DNA from 3 places in the Arthrobacter sp. P1_C12_2 genome. Region 3 is predicted to be linked to each of the others. Evidence: predicted binding sites of a transcription regulator. Region 3 holds the regulator's gene; each other region holds the start of a gene.
What was found. The regulator LexA, encoded in region 3, represses DNA repair genes until DNA is damaged. The targets are predictions, from matches to a motif close to TCGAACANNTGTTCGA.
Positions count from the first base shown of each region.

Region 1: a site for LexA is predicted at 1,940-1,955, ahead of ruvA (Holliday junction branch migration protein RuvA). Genes of this name have one in related genera too.
Region 2: a site for LexA is predicted at 1,496-1,511, ahead of AC1DZQ_RS03550 (LexA family protein). Genes of this name have one in related genera too.

Region 1 is NZ_JBFUAF010000002.1:428,600-431,813, reverse strand. It holds gene pdxT (pyridoxal 5'-phosphate synthase glutaminase subunit PdxT) at 1-516, shown strand, start outside; gene AC1DZQ_RS04675 (YebC/PmpR family DNA-binding transcriptional regulator) at 520-1,275, shown strand; gene ruvC (crossover junction endodeoxyribonuclease RuvC) at 1,324-1,902, shown strand; gene ruvA (Holliday junction branch migration protein RuvA) at 2,017-2,661, shown strand; gene ruvB (Holliday junction branch migration DNA helicase RuvB) at 2,654-3,214, shown strand, end outside.
Region 2 is NZ_JBFUAF010000002.1:201,127-204,340, reverse strand. It holds gene AC1DZQ_RS03555 (Y-family DNA polymerase) at 1-1,042, opposite strand, end outside; gene AC1DZQ_RS03550 (LexA family protein) at 1,051-1,482, opposite strand; gene AC1DZQ_RS03545 (YnfA family protein) at 1,697-2,032, opposite strand; gene AC1DZQ_RS03540 (DsbA family protein) at 2,053-2,319, opposite strand; gene AC1DZQ_RS03535 (cation diffusion facilitator family transporter) at 2,443-3,214, opposite strand, start outside.
Region 3 is NZ_JBFUAF010000005.1:67,519-70,732, forward strand. It holds gene AC1DZQ_RS07305 (histidinol-phosphate transaminase) at 1-200, opposite strand, end outside; gene AC1DZQ_RS07310 (LysM peptidoglycan-binding domain-containing protein) at 269-628, opposite strand; gene lexA (transcriptional repressor LexA) at 992-1,741, shown strand; gene AC1DZQ_RS07320 (ATP-dependent DNA helicase) at 1,818-3,214, opposite strand, start outside.

The DNA of each region.
Region 1 (3,214 bases), on a different contig from region 3:
TCGACCACGATAGACAAGCTCTCCAGGATCTTCGGGCTCCGTGATCCGCTGCGCGAACGCATCCTGGCCGGCCTGCCCGTCTACGGCTCGTGCGCCGGAATGATCCTGCTGGCGGACGAGATCGCGGACCCGGCGAAGGACCTTGCCGGAAACCCGCAGCAGACGTTCGGCGGACTCGACATCACTGTGCGCCGCAACGCCTTCGGCCGGCAGCGCGAGTCCTTCGAGACGGACCTGGACTTCAGGGGGCTCGAGTTCAGCGCCGCCGGCGGGGCAGTGGCCCCGGTCCACGCCGTCTTCATCCGCGGGCCGTGGGTGGAGCGCGTCGGCGACGGCGTCGAGGTCCTTGCCCAGGTGGAACCGTCCAAAGCGGGCCACCCCGAATCCCTGGACGGGACGGCTAGAATTGTTGCAGTGCGCTCCGGCAAGCTGCTGGCCACCTCCTTCCACCCGGAAGTGACGGGGGAAAAGCGCGTGCATGAACTGTTTATTCGAATGATCAGAGGAGAAGCGTAAAGCATGTCAGGCCACTCCAAATGGGCGACGACCAAGCATAAGAAGGCCATCCTCGATAGCCGCCGGGCCAAGTCGTTCGCCAAGCTGATCAAGAACATCGAAGTCGCCGCGCGCATGGGCGGCCCTGACCTGTCCGGCAACCCGGGCCTGGAACTGGCCGTCACCAAGGCCAAGAAGACGTCGGTGCCCGCTGACAATATCGACCGCGCCATCAAGCGCGGCGCCGGACTTACCGGCGAGGTCGTCGACTACACCGAAATCATGTACGAGTGCCGCGGCCCGCAGGGTTCCGCGCTGCTGATCGAGTGCCTCACGGACAACAAGAACCGTGCCGCCTCCGAGGTCCGGCTCGCCATCTCCCGCAACGGGGGCACGATCGCCGATCCCGGTTCGGTCAGCTACCTCTTCAGCCGCAAGGGCGTCGTCTCGCTGCCGAAGAACGGCCTCAGCGAGGACGACGTGCTGATGGCGGTCCTCGACGCCGGAGCCGAGGAAGTCAAGGACAACGGCGACACCTTCGAAATCCACTCCGAGCCGACCGACCTCCAGGCCATCCGCGATGCCCTGAAGGAAGCCGGCATCGAGTACGACACCGACGAGGCCGAGTTTGTGCCGTCCATGCAGGTGCCGCTGGACCTCGACGCCGCCAAGAAGTTCATGAAGCTCGTGGACGCCCTGGAAGAACTCGACGACGTCCAGAACGTCTACAGCAACGCCGACCTCAGCGACGAAGTGCAGGCCGCACTGGAAGCCGAGTGACACGCACTCCCAGGCGTGACTTTGAGGCCCGGTCTTGACGGTCCAACCTTGACGCTGCGCGTGTTGGGGGTTGACCCGGGCCTCACCCGTTGCGGGATCGGCGTCGTCGACGTCGAGCGGAACCGGCGGGCCACCCTGGTGGCCTTCGGCGTGGTGGGCACCTCCCCGGAGGAGAGCCTGGACCAGCGGCTGCTGGTCATCGCCACGTCCATCGACGAATGGCTGGACAAGTACGAGCCGCAGGTCCTCGCCGTGGAGCGGGTCTTTTCCCAGCTCAACGTCAGCACGGTCATGGGGGTGGCGCAGGCCTCCGGCGTGGTCATTGCGGCCGCCGCGCGCCGCGGCATCCCGGTGGCGCTTCACACCCCGTCCGAGGTCAAGGCCGCCGTGACGGGAAGCGGGACCTCGAACAAGGATGCCGTCACGAAGCTGGTCACCAAGATCCTCCGGCTCGACGAGCCCCCGCGCCCGGCCGACGCCGCCGACGCCCTTGCACTGGCCATCACCCACGCCTGGCGTGCCGGCAGCGGCGCGGCCGTCGCCACGACGGGACCGGGCAGCCAGTCCCTCACTCCGGCGCAGCGGGCGTGGGCGGACGCGGAGGCAAAAGCGCGCCGTGCGCGCTGAATGTCCGGCTGTGCCGCCGCAGAGCTTGGTAGGGTATTCGTAGATATGTTCGGATAGCCGGGTTGCCCGGCTGTACTTTCTTTTATACCCAGCTGTAGACCCAGGAGCCCGGCCTTGATCAGTTTTCTTCGCGGAACCGTTGCGCATGTTGGCCTGTCCTCCGCCGTGATCGACCTCAACGGCGCCGGCATGAGCGTCAACGCCACACCGCAAACCCTCAGCGGCCTCCGGGTGGGCGAGGAGGGAAAGCTTTTCACGTCCCTGATCGTGCGCGAGGACTCGCTGACCCTGTTCGGCTTCACCAGCGCTGACGAGCGGGAAGTGTTTGACGTGCTGCTCAGCGTCAGTGGCGTCGGTCCCCGGCTCGCCCTGGCCGTACTGGCCGTCCACGAGCCGGAAGCCATCCGGGTGGCCGCCCACTCCGGCGACGGCAAGGCCTTCACGAAGGTCCCTGGAATCGGACCGAAGGTTGCCGGCCGGATCGTGCTCGAACTCGCCGGCAAGCTCGTGCCGCACGGTACCGCCGGCGCGCCCGTCGCGGCACCGTCCGCGGAATCCGTCTGGAAGCCGCAGGTCGTCGCCGCGATGACAAGCCTTGGCTGGTCCGAAAAGGATGCCACGGCCAGCATCGACAAATCCCTCGCCGACTCCCCGGACCTGGCCGCAAACGGCAATGTGGCGGAGATCCTCCGCGCGACCCTGCGCTGGCTGGGGCAGGACGGCGCCCGCGCCGGAAACCGGGTAGGCGCGCGTGGCTGAGCCGTCGATCGTCACCGGGGGAGAGGAACCGGAGGAGCGGGTCATCGAAGCCGCCCTGCGGCCCAAGAACCTGCACGACTTCGTTGGCCAGCACCGGGTCCGCAAGCAGCTGTCCCTCGTCCTGGAGGCCTCGCGCATGCGCGGCCGCAGCGCCGACCACGTGCTGCTCTCCGGCCCTCCCGGCCTGGGCAAAACCACCCTGTCCATGATCATCGCCGCCGAAATGAACGTCCCGCTGCGGATCAGCAGCGGCCCGGCTATCCAGCACGCGGGCGACCTCGCGGCCATCCTGTCCTCGCTCTCTGAGGGCGAGGTCCTGTTCCTGGACGAAATCCACCGCATGTCCCGGCCGGCCGAGGAAATGCTGTACATGGCGATGGAGGATTTCCGCGTCGATATCGTCGTCGGCAAGGGCGCCGGCGCCACAGCCATTCCGCTGGAACTTCCGCCCTTCACCCTGGTCGGCGCCACCACGCGGGCCGGTCTGCTTCCCGGTCCGCTTCGGGACCGCTTCGGATTCACCGGCCACCTTGAGTTTTACTCCGTCGAGGAG
Region 2 (3,214 bases), on a different contig from region 3:
ACTTGATGCCCTCGTGGATGTGGGGCAGGAGAGCGTGGGCGGCCCGGGTGAGCAGGACAGGATCGGCGGTGGGCATCGGCAGGGGCACGCAGACCGAGGGGTAGGAGGTGTCGTTCGGGTTGAAGTGGGAGGTGCCGGCGAATGCGGTGAGGACTTTGGCTTGGAGGCCGTGTTTGGCCAGCCGGGCCGAGGCCTGCTGGCCGTAGACGCTCATGACCTGCCGGATCCCGGCGGCGGTGGTGATGGGAGTCGCGAAGGACCGGGAGAAGATGAGCTGGTCCCGGCCGATCCGTTCTTCCTCCATCGGGATGCACGGGGTACCCTGCAGCTCCAGGACGGTCCGCATCATGACCACGGAGAAGCGGTCCCGGATCATGACCGGGTCCGCCCGGGACAGGTCAAGGATGGACTGGAGCCCCAAGGCGTTGAGGCGCTTGGCCAACCGCGTCGCGACGCCCCAGATCTCAACCACGGACAGGCGGCGCATCAGCGCCTCCCGGTCGGCGGCGGGCACGGAGTCCCAATGGCAGACGCCGCCGAAGGCAGGGTTGTTCTTGGCCCACCTGTTGGCCAGTTTCGCCAGGGTCTTCGTGGGCGCGATCCCCACGCAGACCGGAACTCCTACGTTGCGCCGCACGGCTGCCTTCATGGTCTGGCCCAGGGCAAGGAGTTCGTCCGGGGTGCCTTTGACGCCGAGGAAGGCCTCGTCGATGCTGTAGACCTCCAGCCAGGCGCTGTACCGGCCGAGCAGTTCCATTACGCGGGCGCTGATGTCGCCGTAGAGTTCGTAGTTGCTGGACAGAGCCATCAGTCCCCACTCCCTGGCGCGCGGGGCGAGTTTGAACCAGGGCTCACCCAAGGCAATGCCAAGGGCCTTGGCTTCTGGGGACCGGGTGACGGCACAGCCGTCGTTGTTGGACAGGACGACGACGGGCCGGCCTTCGAGGGACGGATCGAATGCCCGCTCGGCCGAGGCGTAGAAGCAGTTCACATCCACGTGCGCGATCTGTGGCATGCGCCGCATCGGGGCGGGCTTAGACATGGTGTGCCTCAAACATGGTGCAGGCAGCGGGTCGCGACGCCCCAGATGACCAGATCCGACAAGGACGGTACACGGATGTCCGGGTACGCCGGATTCTCCGCCTGCAGCACGACGCCGGCGGCCGTGATCCGCAGCCGCTTAATGGTCAGTTCCCCGTCCAGGACGGCGATGACCACGGACCCGTCCTTGGGGTCCAGCGCCCGGTTCACGATCAGTTCATCGCCGTCGCTGATCCCGGCGCGTTCCATCGAGTCTCCGGAGACCCGCACGACGTAGGTGCTGGTGATGTCCTTGATCAGGTGCACGTTCAGGTCGATCCGCCCATCAAAGTAGTCCTGCGCCGGCGAGGGGTACCCGGCCGCGACGGGGACCGGAGAGATCAGCACCGACAGCAACGACATGCCCGCGTCTATCACGCGGGGACCGACAATAACGCCCACAACACACCTTTATTCGAATATATGTTCGATTCATTCAGTGTAGCCGGACGGGCCGACAAAAGACGGCATCTGGCGCACGAAACGATCTACCGTGCGCTCTACGATCTGAGTATTCGGCCCGTTCCGTCTGGCTCTGCCCGGTTGTTGCGTTCTGGACAGTACAGCCGGCGGTCGCGGTCGCGGACCAAGGTGAAACCGCGCCAGTACATCTGGGTTAGGAGCCGCGGGGCGAGAACATAATCACGGCGACACCCACGAGACAGATAAGGGACCCGATGATGTCCCAGCGGTCGGGACGGAAACCGTCGAAGATCATGCCCCACGCCAGGGAGCCTGCAACAAAAACACCACCGTACGCAGCGAGGATCCTGCCGAAGTGCGCGTCGGGCTGCAAGGTGGCGACGAAACCATAAATCCCCAGGGCAATGACGCCGAGGCCGGCCCACCACCAGGCTTTGTCCTCCCGCACGGCTTGCCAGACCAGCCAGGCGCCCCCGATTTCAGCGGCGGCGGCGAGGGCGAACAACAGGATGGACTTCGCTATGGGCATGACCCCATCCTGTCATTGGGCTAACTGGTCGTGGGTCCAGACCTCGATCGCAGACAGAGACAGCCAGACCCCAACCGCATGACCGCCGGGCGTGCGGGCAGCGGGAAGTAACGGTGGACGAAAGTGATCCGGTCCCCGTATTCCCTTTTCAGTTCCTCCACCAGGGGCTCAGCTGCCCGGCAGGATTCGCATTCGAAGTCCAGGAACTCGACCAGTTGGGCCTTCTCAGTGGCCGGGTTCGTGCCCCGGTGGCTGTCTTCCCTGATGAGCTGGGCGTCGGCGGCCACCAGAGGTGCGGCCGGCGCGGGGTTGTTGGCGGTGAATACGACGCACCAGATCACCCCGGCGCCGACAAGGGCCGCGAGGGGGATCCAGATGGTGATGCGGACCCTCGGCGGAAACGACTGCGCTCATCGATCGGCCGGCTGCGTTCCAAGGTCAACGGAGACAGACGCAGCCGAGGCGTCTGGTCCGCACCCTGCGCAGCAAGAATCCGCTGGCTCTTTACCTGCCGTCGCGGCCGTCACGGTCACCGCAAGGGCGGATGCTGCTGAGGTCTTTTCGATGGGCGCGCAGCAGTCATCGTCCTCTTCAGCGTGGCCGTCAGTGTCGTGCGGTATGGCGCAGCAGGCATCACCTCGCCAAGCGTTGATGCCTTCCCGCACCGCGATACCTGCGATGACCAGTGCCGCGCCGGCATCGGCCCACCACCAACCCAGAGTGCTGTTCAGAATCAAGCCAATCAGCAAGACGGCGGAGAGGTACGTGCAGAGCAACGTCTGCTTGGAATCCGCTACGGCCGTCCTGGAGCCAAGCTCCCGCCCGGCGCGACGCTGCGCCCATGACAGGACAGGCATGATCGCCAGGCTCAAGGCAGCGATTACGATCCCAGGTGTTGAGTGTCGGGCCTCGCCTGCGCCCGTGAGTGACCGGATGGCGTCCACGGCCACGAACGCGGCGAGGGCGAAGAACGAGATGGCTATGATCCGCAGCGTCAGGTGCTCACGTCGTTCCGGATCCTTGGCAGAGAACTGCCAGGACAGCGCCAGGGCGGAAGTCACTTCAATGACCGAGTCCAGGCCGAAGCCGATCAGCGCCGAAGAGTCCGCGACCCCGCCGGCCCAGAGAGCTACAACAGCCTCGATGACGTTATAAGTAATGGTCGCGGCCGCGAACAGCCTG
Region 3 (3,214 bases):
TCCGGATAGCGGTTCAGCCCGGCAGCGGCGGCGCTAACGGCCTCGGTGATCGCCGCGCGGACATCGGCCGGGACCCCATGGGTGTTCTCGTTGACGTTGAGCAGGATGGGGACGTCCAGCTGCGGCGCGCCATACGGACGCAGGCCACGCAGATTCGTTCGGAGGGGCAGTCGGTTGAGGCGCTCAAGCTGGTCAGTCACGTGACCAGTTTAAGTGGTAGCGGGACGGGCGCTGAAACTGTGACGCCCGCGACGGCACTTGGCGGAGGCTACTTAGACGGGACGAACAGCTGCTGGCCCGGCATCACACCCGCGGCGTCCAGATTGTTCAGCTGCACGATATCGGCCACAACATCGCGGGGATCGCGCTCCGGAGCCACGGACCCTGCAATGGCCCAGAGGGACTCCCCCGGCTGCACCGTGACGGAAACGGTCGGCGTCAGTGAGAGCTGGTCCGCGGAATCCGCCGCTTTCGCGGGGGCGTTGAGGAATCCGCTGAAGGAGAAGACGAAAGCCGCCAGCAGGATCAGGGGGACACCAAAAAAGACGAAGCGCCCGCGCCGGGTGAGCCGCAGCGGAGGCTGCTTCGCCTGAACGATAGTGCCGTGAAACGCGCTTGAAACTGACATGAACTGAGCCCTCCTGGACCATACGGTGCCGCCCGGCGTACTCCACGTACTCGCCGCCAACCGGCCGAACCTTCGAACATAGAACCGAACATCACTTGCGACCCCTGAACCACGAAATCGAACACATATTCGAATCTTGCTTGTTCTGTTTTAGCACTTACTAACGAACGATGTCGAGACTCGCTAGAACAAATGTTTGAAAAAGGTCTGCGGCTGGCCTATTTTTGAGGGACAGGACAACCACTTTTGAACTCCCTGTGGGGATTCATTCGTAGTTGATCAGCAGGGTCTGACATTTCAGGCCGGAAGTTCCCGGTGACAGCAGCCACGGCAGCCGGGCGGAACGGAAAGGCGTTGGCGAACATGGCAGCACAAGCCACTGGCGGCAGGGCCACCCCACGGAGCCCGCAGCCCGCCCGGGCCCCCAAGAGCCTCACCGTCCGGCAAAAAAAGATCCTTGAGACCATCCAGCGGTCCGTCACGGACAAGGGCTACCCGCCGTCGATGCGCGAGATCGGCGACACCGTCGGTCTCGCCAGCCTGTCGAGCGTGACCCACCAGCTCTCCCAGCTTGAGAAGCTCGGCTACCTGCGGCGTGATCCGAAGCGGCCCCGGGCTATGGAAGTGCTCATGCCGCTGACCCTGGATGAAGGGACCACGCCTATCTCGGGTGTCGAGAAGTCCAGCGGTCTGCGGGCCGTCGGCGGCCTGTCAGTAACTGAGCTCGCCAGTGCCACTGACACGGCAATGGTGCCGTTCGTCGGACGCATCGCCGCCGGCGGGCCGATCCTCGCGGACCAGGTGGTGGAGGACGTCATGCCGCTGCCCCGCCAGCTCGTGGGCCATGGCGAACTCTTCATGCTCAAGGTCGCCGGCGACTCCATGATCGATGCCGCCATCTGCGACGGCGACTGGGTGGTTGTCCGCCGCCAGGGTGACGCCGTGAATGGCGACATCGTTGCCGCCCTACTGGACGACGAAGCCACGGTCAAGACATTCCGCCAGCGGGACGGCCACACCTGGCTGCTGCCGCAAAACACCCAGTACGAGCCCATCCTCGGCGACCACGCCGTCATCATGGGCAAGGTCGTCTCGGTACTGCGGTCCCTTTAGCCATCCCGGGCCACGCCATGACCTGGTGGCCACCCTGCGGCGGATTTCCGGCGCAGGGTGGCGGGCCAGCCTGGATCTAGTCTTTCGCGGCGTCTTTCGCCAGGCGCTTCAGGGCAGCCAAGGCTATCGATGAATCGGTGGTGGGCCAGAACGGCGGCAGCGCGGCGCGGAGGAACCCGCCATAGCGCTCCGTGGACAGCCGCGAATCCAGCACCGCCACCACGCCCTTGTCCGAGGTCGAGCGGATCAGCCGGCCGGCGCCCTGCGCGAGGCGGATGGCGGCGTGGGTGGCCGAGACGGCCATAAAGCCATTGCCGCCGGCCTGGGCCACGGCCCGCGAGCGTGCCGTCATCAGCGGATCGTCCGGCCGCGGGAAGGGAATCCGGTCGATGACCACCAGCCGGCAGGACACGCCAGGTACGTCGACGCCCTGCCAGAGGGACATTGTGCCGAACAAACACGTATCCGGCTCGTCGGCAAACTGCCGCACGAGCGCCGTCATGGTCGACTCCCCCTGGCACAGGATGCTGAGGCCCAGCCTGGGCCGCATGGCCTCGGCGGCTTCCTCGGCCGCGCGCCGCGAGGAAAACAGGCACAGGGCACCGCCGCCGGAAGCGCGGATCAGCTTCTCGAGTTCGTCCAGGGCCTCGGGGGACGTTCCGCGGCCGGGTTTGGGCAGGTGCCGGGCGACGTAGAGGATGCCCTGCCTCGGGTAGTCGAATGGGGACCCGACGTCGACGCCGGTCCAGCTCGGGGCGCCGGTGCCAACCAGGCCCAGGCCTCCGGCGGCAGGTTCGAAGGCAGCGCCGATGGCCAGCGTGGCCGAGGTCAGGATGACGGTGTGGTCCGCGAACAAACCCTCGCGCAAACGCCCCGCAACACTCAGCGGGGCAACATTGATCAGGGCCGGCGCGCTCTCGTCCGGCTGGGAGTAGCCCTGCGCCGGGTCGAAGCTGCTGTTGCGGGAGAACCACACTACTTCGCGGTTTTCGCGCGCGGCCAGGAGGCGTTCACAGAGTTCCAGGATGACCATCAGGCGTGAGCGGGCCAGCTGGCGTCCGCCGTCGGCCGACACGGAGCTGTCCCCCTTGGAATCGGACAGGGCGGCGCGGCACGCGTCGCGCAGCTGGTCGATGCAGTCCAGCTGCTCGCTGTTCAGGCCATTGGGCATCAACCCGCTGGGGACGCCGTCTATGGCCAGCTCCAGGTGGGCAGCGGCATTGTTCAGCGCATCCACGGTGATGCCCGTGTGCTTCCGGGCCCCGGACGCGGCGGCGTGCACCATCGCCACGGAGAGCTGGCCGGAGACCGCGCCCGTGACGCGGTCCTGAAGTTCGTGCGCCTCGTCCACCACCACGACGTCGTACTCCGGCAGCACCGCCAGCCCTTCGAAGGCGCTGACGGCGAGCATGGCATGGTTGGTGACCACGACGTCGGCATCGGCGGCGTTCTGCCGGGCGAGTTCGCTGAAGC